One region of the Micromonospora noduli genome, then DNA from elsewhere that is predicted to be linked to it. Evidence: riboswitches for the same ligand, from Rfam matches in the RefSeq annotation. Region 1 holds a riboswitch; each other region holds the start of a gene.
What was found. A riboswitch is a leader RNA that binds a small molecule or an ion and turns the genes downstream of it on or off. The one in region 1 is predicted to bind cobalamin.

Region 1 (5,640 bases):
CGAACGCCATGTGCATGGACTCGTCGCGGAACACCCAGTTGGTGCCCGAGGCGAGGCCGTGCAGCAGGCCGCGGGAGCGCAGGAAGTAGACGTACGCGAACGCGCCGTAGAAGAACAACCCCTCGATGCAGGCGGCGAAGCAGATCAGGTTGAGCAGGAACGTCCGCCGGTCCTCGCGGGACCGCAGCTCCCGCAGGTCGTTCAGTGAGTCGATCCATCGGAAGCAGAACTCGGCCTTGCGACGGATCGAGGGGATGTTCTCGATGGCGGCGAAGGCCTCGAAGCGCTCCGTCTCGTCGGGCACGTACGTGTCGAGCAGGTTGAGATAGAACTGGACGTGCACGGCCTCCTCGAACAGCTGACGGGACAGGTAGAGGCGACCCTCCGGGCTGTTGACGTGCTGGTAGAGGTTGAGCACCAGGTTGTTGGCGACGATCGTGTCACCGGTGGCGAAGAACGCCACCAGGCGGCTGACCAGGTGCCGTTCGGCCGGCGACAGCTTGTCCAGGTCGGCGAGGTCGGCGTGCAGGTCAACCTCCTCGACGGTCCAGGTGTTGCGGATCGCGTCGCGGAACCGGTCGAAGAAGTGCGGGTAGCGCATCGGGCGGAGAGTCAGGTCCATCCCGGGGTCGAGCAGCATGTGCGTGGTCCTCGTGTCGGTGGTGCTGGCGTCGGTGGTGGTGGCGCTGTCGGCGGGGGTCACTGGCAGGCCTCGCACGACTCGGGGTTCTCCAGCGAGCAGGCCAGCGCCTCCGCGTCAACCACGACGGCGGGCGCGACAGCGCTGACGGTGGCCTGCTGGATCCGCGTCGCGGGGCGCGAACGCAGGTAGTAGGTGGTCTTCAGGCCGGCCTTCCAGGCGTACAGGTACATCGAGGAGAGCTTGCCGATGGTCGGCGCGGCCAGGAACAGGTTCAGCGACTGGGACTGGTCGATGAACGGGGCGCGGGCGGCGGCCAGGTCGATCAGCGCCCGCTGCGGCAGCTCCCACGCGGTGCGGAACAGCTCCCGTACGCCGGCCGGCAGCTCGGCGATGTCCTGCACCGACCCCTCCGCCCGCTTGATCGCCGAACGGATCCGCTCGGTCCACAGACCGCGGGCCTTCAGCTCGCGTACCAGAGCGGTGTTGACCTGGAGGAACTCCCCCGACAGAGTCTCGCGCTTGAACAGGTTGGACACCTGCGGCTCGATGCACTCGTAGCACCCGGCGATCGAGGCGATGGTCGCTGTCGGCGCGACCGCCACGAGCAGCGAGTTGCGCAGCCCGTACGCCTCGACCCGCTCACGCAGCGCGTCCCACCGCGCGGTCTGCGTACCCTCGACACCCCACAGGTCGGGCTGGAGCTGTCCCCGCGCGGCCCGGGTCTGCGGGTACGCCGGATGCGCGCCGAAGTCGCGCGCGAGGTCGGCGGAGGTCTCCAGCGCGGTCAGGTACAGCTCCTCGCTGATCAGGGTGGACAGCTCCCGCGCGGCCGGCGAGTCGAACGGCAGCCGTAGCGCGAAGAAGACGTCCTGGAGGCCCATCAGCCCGAGTCCGACCGGCCGCCACCGGGGGTTGCTCGCCGCCGCCTGCGCGGTCGGGTAGTAGTTGATGTCGATGACCCGGTCGAGGAAGGTCACCGCGGTCCGCACCGTGGCGCGCAGCCGCTCCCAGTCGATGCCGCCGTCGGTGAGGTGGGCGGCGAGGTTCACCGAGCCGAGGTTGCACACGGCGGTCTCGGTGTCACTGGACACCTCGACGATCTCGGTGCAGAGGTTCGACAGGTGCACCACGTTGCCCGGCTCGGCGGTCTGGTTGCAGAGTCGGTTGGCGGCGTCCTTGAAGGTCATCCATCCGTTGCCGGTCTGGGCGAGGGTCCGCATCATCTTCCCGTACAGCTCCCGTGCCGGGACCTGCCGCACGTAGCGACAGTGCGCCTCGGCCTCCCGGTACGCGGCGTCGAACCGCTCCCCCCACAGGTCGGGCAGCTCGGGCACCTCGTGCGGGTCGAACAGCGACCACAGCTCGTCGGCCTCGACCCGGCGCATGAACTCGTCCGGGATCCAGTTGGCCAGGTTGAGGTTGTGGGTGCGCCGGGCGTCCTCGCCGGTGTTGTCCCGCAGTTGCAGGAACTCCTCGATGTCCGGGTGCCACGGCTCCAGATAGACGCAGGCCGCGCCCTTGCGCCGGCCACCCTGGTTCACCGCGGCGACGCTCGCGTCCAGCGTGCGCAGCCACGGCACGATCCCGTTGGACTGCCCGTTCGTGCCCCGGATCAGCGCACCCCGGGAACGGACCCGGGAGTACGCGATGCCGATGCCACCGGCGAACTTGGACAGGTTGGCGACCTGGGCGTACCGCTGGTAGATCGAGTCCAGCTCGTCGAGCGGGGAGTCGACCAGGTAGCAGGAGGACATCTGGGTGTGCCGGGTGCCGGAGTTGAACAAGGTCGGTGAGCTGGGCAGGTAGGCCAGGCTGGACATCAGCCGGTAGAAGTCGACCGCCTCGTCGGCCGTCCGGGACAGTCCGCAGGCCACCCGCAGCAGCCAGTACTGGGGGGTCTCCAGCACCAGTCGGCTGGTGGGGTGGCGCAGCAGGTAGCGGTCGTACACGGTGCGCAGGCCGAAGTACTCGAACCGGCGGTCGCCGTCCGGGTCGATGGCGTGGTCGAGGGTCGCGGCGTGCGCGGCGACGAACGCGGCGGTGTCGTCACCGATCAGGCCCTCGGCGTGGCCGACCCGGATCGCCGCGCTGAACGAGGTGATGCCCTGTCGACGCACCTCCTTGTCGACGTAACCGGCCAGCAGCCGCGCGGCGAGGCGCGAGTACTGCGGCTCCTCACCGATCATCTCGGCCGCGGTCTGGATGGACAGCCGGTCCAGTTCGGCAGTGGTCGCGCCGTCGTAGAGGCCGCTGATGGTGCGGGTGGCCACCCGCATCGGGTCGACGTCGGTCAGGTCGTCGGCCCACCGTTCAACCGCTCGGACGATCTTGTTCACGTCCACGGGTTCGGTGCCGCCGTCGCGCTTGCGGACCTGCATCGGCGTCCGCCGCACTGTCGCGTCGCCGCTGGTCGGGACTACCTCGGTGACTGTCACCACTCGCTCCTCGGAGTTCGAGACCTGGTGGCCCGGACGCGAGGAGACAGACACCAACGGACGCCACGCCAGCCCGGCGTGGGTCAGGGGGCGTCAGCCGTCCCACGCGGCCTCGGACCGCCGCCCACCCGGGTACGGGTACGCGGCGCGCTGGCAGGTCTTCGGACTCGCGGGCACGACCGGTGTCGCCGGTCTCCTACTGGCCGTCGCTTCCCAGGCCGATTGGTGGCCCAGTGCTGTTGACGGCGGTCGTTCCCACTCACCGCTGCGGGACAGTCCCGGATTTCCACCGGGTTCCCTGTTGCCTCGACCACCCCGGATGAGCGGCCGAACCAGCTGCGCTCGACACCATATATAGGGACGCAGCCGTTGTCACACCCCACATGTCGTTCTCGGGCGTGTCGGCACCGACTCGGTGACCACCGTCACCACCCCGGCCGGCCACGCCACGCCGACCGACGCCCGGCACCGGAGACGGGCTCTCCGGGCGGGTGTCGACAGTCGACAGAGATTTGACGTATCGAGGCCAGGGTGGCGCAGGCCGCACTCATACGCCACCGTCAATGCCCCGTGATGGGATGGAACATCCAATCTCCACGGACCGCCACTCCCGCCACCTTCACCCGTCAACCGGCACGATGGGCGGCGAGGCGGATCGGCACGGCGAGGCAAACATCATATGTCTGTGGGCCTGCGATGATCGACATCGTTGACGCGCCGGAGCGGCCCTCCGTATACTCCCAGTGATCATCTGATCTTTAGCCTAGCCGGGCGAGGAGCGCATGCCGCAGATCACCGCCGTCACCGTCGAAGACGTCCGCTTCCCCACCTCCCTGACCGCTGACGGGTCAGACGCCATGAACAAGGACGGCGACTACTCGGCGGCCTACGTCGTCCTGCACACCGACGGCGTCGACGGCGTGGGCGCGCCACTCGCGGGGCACGGCCTGACCTTCACCATCGGTCGAGGCAACGACATCGTCGCGGCGGCGGCAGTCCACCAGGCACAGCTTCTGGTGGGCCTGGACGTGGCGACGATGGCAGCGGACATGGGCGCGGTCTACCGCCTCCTCACCTCCGACTCGCAACTGCGCTGGCTCGGCCCCGAGAAGGGCGTCGTCCACCTGTCCCTGGCCGCCGTGCTGAACGCGTCGTGGGACCTGGTCGCCCGGCTCGCCGACAAGCCGCTGTGGCGGCTGCTCGTCGACATGTCCGCCGAGCAACTCGTCGACATCGCGGACCTGCGCTACCTCTCCGACGCGCTGACCCGTGACGAGGCACTGGCCATCCTGCGGGCCAAGGAGGGCACGAAGGCCGCCCGCCTCGCCGAGCTCGACCGGACCGGCTACCCCGCCTACACCACATCCGCGGGTTGGCTCGGCTACGGCGACGACAAGCTGCGCCGGCTCTGTCAGGAAGCGGTGGACACCGGCTACGGCTACGTCAAGCTCAAGGTGGGCGCCAACCTCGACGACGACATCCGCCGATGCGCGATCGCGCGGGAGATCCTCGGGCCGGATCGCAACCTGATGATCGACGCCAACCAGGTGTGGGACGTCGGTCAGGCCATCGAGTGGGTCACCGCCCTCGCCCAGTTCACGCCACTGTGGATCGAGGAGCCGACCAGCCCCGACGACATCCTGGGCCACGCGGCCGTCCGCCGCGCCGTCGCGCCGATCGGCGTCGCCACCGGCGAACACTGCCACAACCGGGTGATGTTCAAGCAGCTGTTCCAGGCCGAGGCCATCGACTTCTGCCAGCTCGACACCGGCAGGTTGGCCAGCATCAACGAGATCGTCGCCGTGCTGCTGCTCGCCGCGAAGTTCGACGTCCCGGTGTGCCCGCACGCCGGCGGTGTCGGGCTGTGCGAGATGGTCCAACACGTGTCGGTGCTCGACTACGTCGCGATCTCGGGGGACCTCACCAACCGGGTCACCGAGTTCGTCGACCACCTGCACGAGCACTTCACCGATCCCTGCATCATCCGGGACACCGGTTCCGGCAGCGGATACGTCCTGCCCAGCCAGCCCGGCTACTCCACCCGGATGCGTCAGGAGTCGGTGGCGCTCTACCGGTTTCCCGACGGCCACTACTGGGCGGCGACAGACCCGACTACCGTGTCATCTCCGGAGGCGGCGTACGTGATCGCGGGTGGGAAGGCCACCCCCGCCGGCCGCTAGGGGGGTCGGTCATGTCTCGCACTGACGAAGTGGTCAACGGCATCAAGCGGATGATCCTCGAAGGGCAGTTCAGGCCCGGGGACCGGTTGCCCATCGAGAAGGACCTCGCCGAGCAGCTCGGTGTCTCGCGGGGGTCCCTGCGCGAGGGGATGTCAGCCCTGTCGATCCTCGGCATCGTCAACATCCGCCAGGGCGACGGCACCTACGTCACCAACCTCGACGCGCCACAACTGCTGGCCCCGATGGGTTTCGTGGTGGACTTCCAGGGCCAGGGCGACCCCCGCCACATCCACACCGTTCGCCGTCTGCTGGAGTGCGAGGCCGCCTGCCTGGCGGCGACCAGGATCACCGACGAGGCCCTGACCCAGGCGGGTGACCTGCT
Region 2 (5,640 bases), on a different contig from region 1:
CGCCTCGCCGACGCCGCCCTCAGCGGACAACCCCTGGCCTGGCTCACTCCCCCGCCCCGGAAGTAAGCGCCCAACACATGGCGCACTGCCTGGGAAGCCGTAAAGGCGGCCTTGCGCGCCTGGGAGGGCGAGGGCAGCGCAACCTTCGTCAGCGACCCGAAGTACATGGGCGTGAGCCTCCATGAGCTGGTCGACGCCGGCAACGCGGCAAGCCACGAAGATAGGCTGACGTACCTCTTCCTTGCCGACGCGACCACGATGGCGGACGTCGAACGCCCGCTTCTCGCACTCGACCTGGCGGAAGAGCCCGGCCGCACCTTCCGGGTGCCGCCCCGCTGGTACGCGGACGTCTCGGCCAACCTCACCATCGCGAACATGGACTTTGCCGAGTTCGCCAACGCCATCGATAGGTCGGACACGTACCGGGGCTTCGACGGGGACTGACGTCCTGGTCTGGGGCCTACTTGCTAAGCCCGTGACGGAGATCGAACCACACTGTCAGCTTCGGAATCGCCTTGATTCGTACGGTGGGTAGTCACGTCACGCGAGACACAGCTATAGGGCGTCGATTGCAGGACCGGCTGGGTATCGATGTGGCCCCGTGTTCACCGCTGTGTCGGGCACGGATCGGGCACGCCAATCGCACGCACGTTTCTCGGCGGGCGACGCTAGCCCTCCGCTGGCGGGGACATCATTATGGTGGGTATGAGGAAAAGCCTCCCGCTGGTCGGCCTGGTCCTGGGAGCACTCGGTGGGGCGCTCTGGGGCTGGTTGGGCAGCGATGGGTACGAGGCAGGAGACTCGGCGCTGGGCACCGGCCTGATGGGAGCCATCGTCGGGCTGCTGATCGGGGCCGCCGCGTACGGCCTGGCAGGCCGCGGTAACCGGAACAGCCCCGGCCGAAAGCGCTGAGAGAAAGGAGCATCATCGACTGCATCCGGCGGGCCCATGGACGGACTCACGTCGCGGTCGGGTACGGCTCAGCTATGCAGTTCAACAACTACAGGTAAGGCTCCTTGCCGGTCCAGGCCGAGCGGCACCTTGCAGCCAGTGACCTGGGCGAATCTCGTCAAGGCTAGGCGTCGATAGTCACTACTCGCCGTCCTTCGACGGCCTGGCGTGCGGACCGCGCCGGAAGGAACTCTCTTGTCAGAAGAGGCCGTCGTCATCCCTTTGCTCGCTGCGGACAACAGCGCCGGAGTTGGTCCCTGGTGGGTTTCGCCGTTGATTGCGTTGGCATCCGGGCTACTCGGCGGGGTCTTCGGCAACATGTTCATCGAGTGGTACCGGGTGCGGACGCAAGACAAGCGGGAAACGGGCAAGCGGGCGCGAGACGCGGGCGACGTGCTGACACGAGCGGCCGTCGACTATGAGTCGGCTGTGATCTACGGCAGTAGCGAAGAGGTGGGTCAGAGCCTCAGCGAGTTAATGCGGGAGGTGGCACCCCACCTTCCTGATCTACCCCGGCGGTTCGCGGCGCTGTTGATTGAGGTGGAGCAGGCTTCTCAGTACGCGGTGGTCTTCCGCCAGGAGGTCGATGCCCAGGAGGACTCACCGGAGCTGTTGGCGGCATTAGACCACCACGTGTTGCAGCTCGCGCTCCTGCTGCGGGCGCAGGTGTTCAGGTGGCGAGTCGGACGAACAGACGACGAAATACAGAGCGCCAGGTACGAAGTCTTTGAGCGCATGAAGAAGATTGCGAACCTCGCCGGTCTGGAGCTCGTAGCGAAGGAGGGGCAGCCTTTCGGCCCCCCAGAGCTGTAAGCGCGCATCACCGCTTACGACACAGCGGTCAACCTGCCATCCCAATACTGCTGGTACCGAACCAGCGACCTCTTCGGCGTGAACGAACGGCTCGGCTCAACCGGCGACGTCCACGACGACCTTGCCCTCGGCGGTGCCGCCGGCAACCAGGTCGTGGGCGTCCATGACCGTGTCGAGCGTGAACCTGCGCTCGTCCAGTCGGGGGCGCAGCGCGCCGGCGTCGGCCAGCGTCGCGATCTCGCGCAGGATGAGGCCATGGTGTTCGCGGCCGCGCCCGGTCAACATCGGCAGCAGGGTGAACACGCCGGAGTAGGTCGCGCCGCGGAACGACAGCGGGGCGAGCGAGTGTGAGCCCCAGCCCAGCGCGCTGACGACGTGCCCATGGTAGGTGCGCACCGCCGCGAACGAGGCGTCGAGCGTCGCGCCGCCGACGTTGTCCACGATGATGTCGAAGCCCTCGCCGCCGGTGTGCCTCTCGACGTACTCCTCGACCTTGCTCGTGGTGTAGTCGATCGGCACGGCGCCCAGACTCTCGATCACCCGCATGCTCGCCGGCCCGCCGGTGGCGTACGCCTCGGCGCCGAGCGCCTGGGCGAGTTGGACGCCCACGTAACCGACCCCGCCGGCACCGCCGTGCACCAGCACCTTCTGCCCGGCGCGGACGCCAGCCCGGTCGACCAGCCCTTCCCAGGAGGTGACCGCCGCCAGGGGCAACGCGGCGGCCTCCCGCATCGAGAGTGCGTTCGGCTTGCGGGCCAGCAACCGGGCGTCCACTGCGGCGTACTCGGCCAGCGAACCCTGTAGGTCGCCCACGCCCCCGCACAGCCCGTACACCTCGTCTCCCGGCTCGAAGCCGGTCACCTCCGCGCCGACCGCCGCGACGACACCGGCGAGGTCCAGGCCGAGCACCGCAGGCAGGTGGACGCGCGCGTGCGCGGCCTTACCTGCCTGGATCTTCGTGTCGAGCGGGTTGACGCCGCTGGCGACGATCCGCACCAGCACCTGCCCGCGCTCGGGGGTGGGTTGATCGATCTCCTCGACCGTCAGCGGAACGTCGAACTCCCGCAGCACCGCAGCGCGCATAACCATCCACACTCTCCGTGATCGAGGCTTCACATGGACGCTATCCGACCGGATGGGCGGCGGGGCGGGTTCCTCGGACCGCGCCAGCGCCGCCACGGGCGGACCACGCCCGGGTCAGTCGTCTTCGGCACCGTCGAGCAGCGCGCGCCGCAGCGCCAGTCGGTGCTTCCGGCGGATCTCCGCCTCCCGGTACCGGCGTCGGTCCCCATCGGTCTCCGGCAGCAGCGGCGGCACCGTCCGAGGCTGACCGTCGTCGTCGATGGCGACCATGACCAGGTGGGCGGTTGCCACGTCGGTGGGCGGCACCGCCCGGTCCCACCGGTCGGCGGTCACCTTGACCGCCACCTCCATCGAGCTGCGGCCGGCCCAGGTGATCCGGGCGTCGACGTGCACGACGTCACCGACCCGCACCGCGCGGAGAAACGCCGTCTCGTCGATGGCGGCGGTCACAGCCGGCCCGTCGGAGTGCCGGGCGGCGACCACACCGGCGACGGAGTCGATGAGGTTGAGGATCCGGCCGCCGTGCACCGTACCCATCAGGTTGGTGTGGTGCTGGTCCATGATCTGCGAAAGGGTCAGGTGCGACGCCGACGGCGCTCGACCGGCGATCGTGGTGGTGTCGTGCACAGCGGTAGTCCGTCCCTCGGGAAACCACACCGCCGGGTCGCGGACACACGCTGGCGAGGACCTGGCCGTGTGCCACACGCACGGCCCGTCACCCGCTCAGCCCACCCGCGAGGCCGACGGCAGCGCACACGGTTGTGTACGCGGCGCCGGCAGGTCTTCGGACTCGCGGGCCTGACCGGTCGCGCCGGTCCCCTACTGGCCGTCGCTTCCCAGGCCACTGGCCCAGTGCTGATGACGGCGGTCGTTCCCACTCACCGCTGCGGGGCAGCCCCGGATTTCCACCGGGTTCCCTCTTACGACGCCCAGCCGGTCACGACGGGGCGAACCAGCGCCGTCGGCGAGCATAGCTGGCCAGGGGATCTGTCCACCCGGGGCGTCCTGCCGCAGCGGCGGATGGCCTCATCGTCAACTTTTAGTCGTCTGAGGAAGAAGATCGTCGCCTCTTGAAAAAAGTCTCGCGAGGGTGAGGATATCCAGATGCGTCGTCTCCCCCAGACTTGCGGCCGGGTGGTCTCGGGCCTCCTCGCGTTCCTCCTCGCCTCGGCGGTCGCCCTCCTCGCGTCCGCCCAACCCGCCGCAGCGCACGGGACCCTCGCCGCGTCCACACCGGCGAGCGGCGCCACAGTGCGCGAGCCGTTGACGGAGGTGCGGCTTTACTTCACCGAGAAGGCCGCCGCCAACGCGTTCTTCACGATCACCGCCCCGGGCGGCACCCGTGTCGACAACGGCTGGTCGCAGGGGGAGCCGAAGCCGCTGGAGAAGCCGGTGCGGGAGTACTTCCTGGTCAACGGGCAGTTCGAGCCACGGGAGTACACGACGGGGTTCCCCGCTGTGGTGTCCGTCGCCCACCTGCCCGCCAAGGGCCAGTACTCGGTGAGCTACCTGTCGGTCGCCTCGGACGGCGACACCGTGCGGGGCACCCTGACCTTCCGCTACGACGGGCGGGTGACAGCAGCGCCGAAGGGATGGAGCCCGCCGTCGACCCAGCCGGACCCGGCGCTGGTGTCCGCCACCGAGCAGCACAACACGTCCGGGCAGGCCTCGGCGGTGCCGACCACCGCGGACGATCCGTCGACCCCGCCGGCCGCGGTGGCCCCGTCGACCGGGTCGACCGAGGAGAGCGGTCCCGGGGCACTGGCCTGGGCCGGCTGGGCGGCGGCGGTCGCGGCGGTCGGGGCGGTGGCCGGGTTCGTCGTCTGGCGTCGCCGATCCGGCGGCACACCCACCGGCCGGGGCCGTACCTCGGCGGCGACCTCCGGTCGACGCGGCGGTGGCGCCCGTACCACGAACAGGGCCGGCACTGGCAAGACCGTCGGCGGCAAGGCTGCTGGGGACAAGACCGTCGGGGGCAAGGCCGGCGCTGGCAAAGTCGGCGGGGGCAAGGTCGGCGCGGCGACCGGCGTCGTCGCGCGTACCGCGAGTGACAAGCGGCGGCCCGCCACAGTGCCGGCGGCGCGCAAGGGCAACACGGTCGTCACGGCCCGCACGGGCGTTGCGGTCGATCCGACGCCTACCGATCAGGTGACCAAGGCCCTCGCCAGCACGGAGGGCGAGCCGACGGTCGACCCCGGACCACGGCCCGACACGGACCTGGCCGCCGCGACGCCTGGGTCCCGGTTGAGCAACACCCACCTGGCGCTGTTCGTCGGCGGTCTGGTGATCGCTCTGTTGGCCGGGTTCGGGTTGGCCCGTATCGGCACCGCCGACGAGAGTCCGGCGGCCGGTAACGCACGACCGTCAGCCGGTGGGCCGCCCGCCTCGGGCCAGGTGGGCTCGGCGACCGACGGGCACCAACACCCGGCCGGTACGGGGCCGCACACGCATCGGGGTGACGACGCGACGGGCGCGACGCTGGCGACCGGCACGACGGTCAGCGCCGGTGGGTACACCCTGCAACCAATGGAGCGGTCCCAACCGCCCGGTGTACGCGCGGACTACCGGTTCCGGATCGTCGGGACCGACCGGCAGGCGGCGACCCGCTTCGCGGTCGTGCACGACAAGCCGTTGCACCTGATCGTGGTGGGCCGCGACCTGACCGGCTACCAGCACCTGCACCCGACGATGGCGTCCGACGGCACCTGGAGCGTGCCCCTGACGCTGGCCCGACCCGGCGGCTACCGCGTCTTCGCCGACTTCTCCGTCACCGCGGCCGACGGCACCCAGCAG
Region 3 (5,640 bases), on a different contig from region 1:
GTACGCGGCGGCCAGGTGCTCGTACATCCAGTCGTCGACAACACCGGCGGTGGCGTCGTAGCCGAACAGGTAGTCCACTGTGGCCGCCAGCTCGAACGCGCCCTTGTAGCCGTGCCGGCGCATCGCGGCGATCCACTTGGGGTTGACCACCCGGGCCCGGAACACCCGCCGGGTCTCCTCGCCCAGCGTGCGGGTGCGCACGTCGTGCGGCATCGCCGAGTCACCCACGTACGCCTGCGGTGACGTACCGGTGAGGTGGCGGACCATCGCCACCATCCCGCCGTGGTACTGGAAGTAGTCGTCAGAGTCGACGATGTCGTGCTCGCGGGTGTCCTGGTTCTTCACCGCCACCGCGATCCGGGCGAACGAGCGCTCCATGTCGGCGCGCGCCTCCCGCCCGTCCAGGCCCCGGCCGTACGCGTATCCGCCCCACACCGCGTACACCTCGGCCAGGTCGGCGTCTCTGCGCCAGGTCCGCGCGTCGATCAGGGGCAGCAGCCCAGCGCCGTACGCGCCGGGCTTGGAGCCGAAGATCCGGGCGGTGGCCCGCCGCTCGTCGCCGTGCTCGGCGAGGTCGGCGGCGACGTGCGCCCGCAGGTAGTTCTCCTCGGCCGGTTCGTCCAGGGCGGCGACCCGCCGGACGGCGTCGTCGAGCAGCGCCACCACGTGCGGAAACGCGTCGCGGAAGAACCCGGAGATGCGCACTGTGACGTCGACGCGCGGGCGGCCCAGCTCGGCGGTCGGCACCACCTCGATGCCGGTGACCCGCCGGGACCGGTCGTCCCAGACCGGCCGGCAGCCCAGCAGCGCGAGCACCTCGGCGATGTCGTCGCCCTGGGTCCGCATCGCGCTGGTGCCCCACACTGTCAACCCCACCGAGCGGGGGTACGCCCCGGTGTCGGCGAGGTGCCGGGCCAGCAGCGAGTCGGCGAGGGCCACCCCGACGTCCCAGGCGTTGCGGCTGGGGATGGCCTTCGGGTCGACGGAGTAGAAGTTACGGCCGGTGGGCAGCACGTTGACAAGGCCGCGGGTGGGTGAGCCGGACGGGCCGGGCGGCACGAACCTCCCGTCCAGCGCCCCGAGTGTGTTGGTCAGCTCGTCGGTGGTCCGGTCCAGTCGCGGCACCAGCTCGGTGGCGGCGAAGTGCAGGACCGCGGCGACGTCCGGAATCGACCGACCGGTCACCTCGGTCACCACGGCGTCAACCATGTCCACTGCCCAGTCCAGGGTTTCCATGCCCACGACCAGCCGCCGCGCGAGGGCCTCGATGAGGTCGATCGCGTCGGCGGCGGTGCCGGCCGGCCCGTCCACCACGTCGGTCAGCGCCGCAGGCAGTGCCAGTCGCTGTCCCGGCGACGCGAGCAGCTCCTGCTCGTCGAGGGAGTACGCGACGGCGAGGGCCTGTCGCAGGCCGGGCAGGGCCCGGGCGCCGCCCCAGATCTGTGGGGCGCGCAGCACCGCCAGGACCAGGTTGACCCGGGGCTCGCCGGTGGGCGCGTCGGCGAGGATGTGCAGCCCGTCGCGGATCTGCACGTCCTTGACCTCGCACAGGTACCCGTCGAGGTGCAGCACGAAGTCGTCGAAGTCGTCCGCTTCGGGCATCGCCTCGGCGTGCAGGTCATGGTGCAGCTCGGCGGCGCGCACCAGGTCCCAGATCTGGGCCCGTACGGTGGGCACTTTGGCCGGGTCGAGGGCCTGCACTGTCGCGTACTCGTCGAGCAGTTGTTCCAGTTTGGCCAGGTCGCCGTAGGTCTCGGCGCGGGCCATCGGCGGGACCAGGTGGTCGACGACAACGGCGTGCGCCCGCCGCTTGGCCTGGGTGCCCTCGCCGGGGTCGTTGACGATGAACGGGTACACCAGCGGCAGGTCGCCCAGGACCGCGTCGGGCGCGCAGTCGGCGGCCAGGCCGAGGCCCTTGCCGGGCAGCCACTCCAGGGTGCCGTGCTTACCCAGGTGCACCACGGCGTCCGCGCCGAAGCCGCCGTCCGCGACCGGCGCGGTCAGCCAGCGGTACGCGGCCAGGTAGTGGTGGCTGGGCGGCAGGTCCGGGTCGTGGTAGATGGCGATCGGGTTCTCCCCGAAGCCGCGGGGCGGCTGGATCAGCAGCACCACGTTGCCGAAGCGCAGCCCCGCGAGCACGATGTCGCCGCCCTCGGTGTACAGCTCGCCCGGCGGTTCACCCCAGTGCTCCCGCATCCGCCCGCGCAGCTCGGCCGGGACCTCGTCGAACCAGCGCCGGTACGTCGGTCCCGGTATCCGGGCCTCGGCGGCGGCCAACTGCTTCGGGGTGAGCCACTCCACGTCGTGACCACCGGCGGCGATCAGCGCGTGGATCAGCGCGTCGCCGTCGTCGGGCGGTGGCGCGTCACCCAGGTCGTAGCCGGCCTCGGCCAACGCGGCGAACAGCCGGACCGCCGAGGCCGGGGTGTCCAACCCGACGGCGTTGCCGACCCGGGAGTGCTTGGTGGGGTACGAGCTGAGCACCACGGCGACCCGCTTGTCGGCGTGCGGCACGTACCGCAGCCGGGCGTGGCGCACCGCGATCCCGGCGACCCGGGCGGCCCGCTCGGGATCGGCGGCGTAGACCGAGAGCCCGTCGGCGTCGATCTGCTTGAACGAGAACGGCACGGTGACGATCCGGCCGTCGAACTCGGGGATGGCCACCTGCATGGCGGCGTCCAGTGGGGACAAGCCGGCGTCGCTGTCGGCCCACTGCGCGCGGGTGCTGGTGAGGCAGAGCGCCTGGATGACCGGCACGTCCAGGGCGGCCAGGGCGCCGACGTCCCAGGCGTCCTCGTCGCCGCCACCGGAGGCGTCCGCGGCGACCGCGCCGCCGGCCGCGAGCACCGTGACCAGCAGCGCGTCACAGCGGGCGAAGAGTCCGAGTGGGCCGGCGCCCGCGGTCAGCCCGCGCAGCGAGCCGCAGAAGATCGGCAGCGGGTTGCCGCCGGCTTTGCGGACCGCGTCCGCGAGCACGTCGACGAAGTCGGTGTTGCCGGCGAGGGCGTGCGCCCGGTAGAAGACGATCCCCACTGTGGGCCGGTCCGGGTCGGCGGGGTGTTCGCCGTGCACGCCGTACGCCGGGGTGGGCGCGGGTGCGGCGAACCCCTCGCCGGTGAGCAGCACCGTGTCGGAGAGGAACCGGGCCAACTGCCCGAGGTTGTCCGGGCCGCCTTCCACCAGGTACGCCAGCGCCTGGGTGACGACCCCGGACGGCACTGTGGAGATGGCCATCAGCTCCGCGTCGGGCAGCGCCTCGCCGCCGAGCACGACCGTCGGCACGCCGGTGGCGAGCACCGCGGCGAGGCCGTCCGGCCACGCCTGCCGACCGCCGAGCAGGCGTACGACGACGAGGGCGACCCCGTCGAGCAGGGCGGGCACCTCGTCGGCGGCGACCCGCGCGGGGTTGGCGAGCCGGTAGTCGGCGCCGCTGGCGCGGGCGGCCAGCAGGTCGGTGTCGGCGGTGGACAGCAGCAGGATGCGCACGGCAGGCTCCGGAGAGTGACGCCCTGGGCCCTCACGGGGGCGACCGGGGCGATTCGGGTGGGTACGGCGTCAGCCGGTACGACGGCCCGAGCGAACGGCACACCGACGCATGGGTCGGGGCCGGTCAGCGCCGGGCGATCAGCTCAGCGGTGCCGGTGGCCGGTGTCCTTGGAATGCACTGCCTGGAGCGCAATACGACGACAATCGTCGATGAATGAGACGCCGTGCGTCATCGGGTCCTCCTCGGGTGTCCACGCCCTGGGGTACGTCCCGACGGCCGAAGTATCCTGGCTTCCGGATCAACGCTCTCCCCCGGCCTTCCAACCGCAGACACACGGCCGTGACTCACGAGGGGGGATCGCTCCCCGGTGACAGTGGCGGGACCGCGTCGGATTCGCACCGACTTCCTTCACTGCCGTCAGGCCGCGAATGCTGCCACACCGGCGCGCCGCCGGTCAACGCGGACCCCACCGCCACCCGACCACGCTCACAGCATTGACCTGCGGGAATATAGGCGCGCGCGGGTTGCCTCTCGCCACATTGGCGGGCTGGGCGACTGGTTGATCGGCCTCGCGGACTGGCCCGTGGCAGGGGGCGGAGTGTTCACGCGGCCCCTTTGGAGCTGATGTCGTAGACGATTCAGCCGCCTCGGCTCCCGGTCCGCGCCTCGGCTCCCGATCCGCGCCTCGGCTTCAGGTCCGGACCTACGGCGATGTCGCCAACGATTCAGCTCCAAGGCGCCGAACGACACATGCGTGGGTAGTCGACGATTCGTCCGCCGGGGACTGCCCGAGACCGAACACGCCACGCGCGACGACCGACACCGGTCGACGCCCCGATCAGCGGGCGTGGCGTTCCGGGTGGGCCCGGCTCCAGGTCCGCATCCGTTCCGGGTAGCCGGTGCGTGCCGCCTCGTACAGCGGCACCGCGTGCTTGCGGGCGATGGCCCCGGCCGCGCGGGGCGTTCCGGTACGGCGGCGGATCCACTCGCCGTCGTGGGCGATCGCCACCACTGTGGTGTCCGTCGCGGTCGTCTCCGGTTCCAGGTAGAACTCCACCCCGCGTCGGGTGGCGACGAACGCCTCCAGCGCCGCGAGGTCGTCGCGGGTCGCCTCCCGGTCCAGCTTCGTCGGGGTCGCCTCGGCACCCCGTGACCGGCGGTTGAACCAGCTCATGCCCCGCCCCTCTCCTCGACGTCCCTCCAGTGCAGCACCGGTTCCTGGCAATACGCTGCACGCCGGATGGGAGAGAGCTGACCTGCGTCGGGAAATCCCTGTGGAACCCGCGGCGGCTGGGCGGTGTCATGAGTGTGATCCGAACGGAGGCTCCCCTGGACGACGAGGCGCTCGTCACCCGCGCTCGGGCAGGTGACCTGGAGGCGTACAACCTCCTGGTCGCCCGGCACACCGCGTCCGCGTACCGGACCGCGGTGCTGCTCGGCGCGGGCTCGGACTCCGAGGACGTCATCCAGGAGGCGTTTGTGAAGGCGTACCGGAAGCTGTCCCGTTACCGGGGTGACGCGTCCTTCCGGTCGTGGCTGCTCGCGATCGTCGCGAACGAGACCCGCAACCTGCACCGCTCCCGTGGCCGGCGCGACGGCCTCGTCCTGCGGGCGGCGGCAGCGGACCCGACGTCCGAGATCGCCGAGGACGACGCGGTCGGCGCGGTCCTCGCCGGGGAGCGCCGGGCGTCGCTGGTGCAGGCCCTGCGACAACTGCCGGTACGGGACCGCGAGGTGATCGTCTGCCGGTTCTTCCTCGATCTCACCGAGGAGGAGACGGTGGCGGCTCTGGGCTGGCCCCGGGGCACTGTGAAGTCGCGTACGTCCCGGGCGCTGGCGAAGCTTCGTGGCCTGCTCGACCGTGAGGAGGTCCGGCATGGGTGACCTCGAACGGGAACTGCGCGACCTGTCCGCCTGGCTGGACACCCCCGATCCACCCGACGTGACCGCCCGCGTCCGCGTACGACTCGGCACGCCCGCGCCCCGGCGGCGCCGGTGGCGGTCGCTCGCCGCGGTGGCGCTCGTCGCCCTGCTGGTGGCGGTGTTGCCGCCGACGCGGGGCGCGATCGCCGACGTCGTCACGGGGCTGCTGCGCTTCGCCGGGGTCAGCATCGCCACCTCACCGTCCCCGACGCCGCCCGGCGGCACCGCGT

Region 2: it holds a riboswitch for cobalamin, as region 1 does, so the genes downstream of both, MED15_RS03015 (acyl-CoA thioesterase) here and MED15_RS33010 (ribonucleoside-diphosphate reductase subunit alpha) in region 1, are expected to answer to the same signal.
Region 3: it holds a riboswitch for cobalamin, as region 1 does, so the genes downstream of both, cobN (cobaltochelatase subunit CobN) here and MED15_RS33010 (ribonucleoside-diphosphate reductase subunit alpha) in region 1, are expected to answer to the same signal.

The regions. Positions count from the first base shown of each region.
Region 1 covers NZ_PYAC01000043.1:309,067-314,706, forward strand. Annotated here, with positions in the region: gene MED15_RS33005 (ribonucleotide-diphosphate reductase subunit beta) at 1-640, opposite strand, end outside; gene MED15_RS33010 (ribonucleoside-diphosphate reductase subunit alpha) at 700-3,021, opposite strand; cobalamin riboswitch at 3,214-3,430, opposite strand; gene MED15_RS33015 (enolase C-terminal domain-like protein) at 3,861-5,258, shown strand; gene MED15_RS33020 (FadR/GntR family transcriptional regulator) at 5,270-5,640, shown strand, end outside.
Region 2 covers NZ_PYAC01000001.1:705,252-710,891, forward strand. Annotated here, with positions in the region: gene MED15_RS02990 (HD domain-containing protein) at 1-66, shown strand, start outside; partial or broken gene MED15_RS02995 (DUF6924 domain-containing protein) at 97-444, shown strand; gene MED15_RS03000 (hypothetical protein) at 706-912, shown strand; gene MED15_RS03005 (hypothetical protein) at 1,147-1,764, shown strand; gene MED15_RS03010 (zinc-dependent alcohol dehydrogenase family protein) at 1,861-2,853, opposite strand; gene MED15_RS03015 (acyl-CoA thioesterase) at 2,962-3,408, opposite strand; cobalamin riboswitch at 3,606-3,819, opposite strand; gene MED15_RS03020 (copper resistance protein CopC) at 3,952-5,640, shown strand, end outside.
Region 3 covers NZ_PYAC01000001.1:69,826-75,465, forward strand. Annotated here, with positions in the region: gene cobN (cobaltochelatase subunit CobN) at 1-3,486, opposite strand, end outside; cobalamin riboswitch at 3,745-3,921, opposite strand; gene MED15_RS00325 (hypothetical protein) at 4,326-4,661, opposite strand; gene MED15_RS00330 (RNA polymerase sigma factor) at 4,790-5,371, shown strand; gene MED15_RS00335 (hypothetical protein) at 5,364-5,640, shown strand, end outside.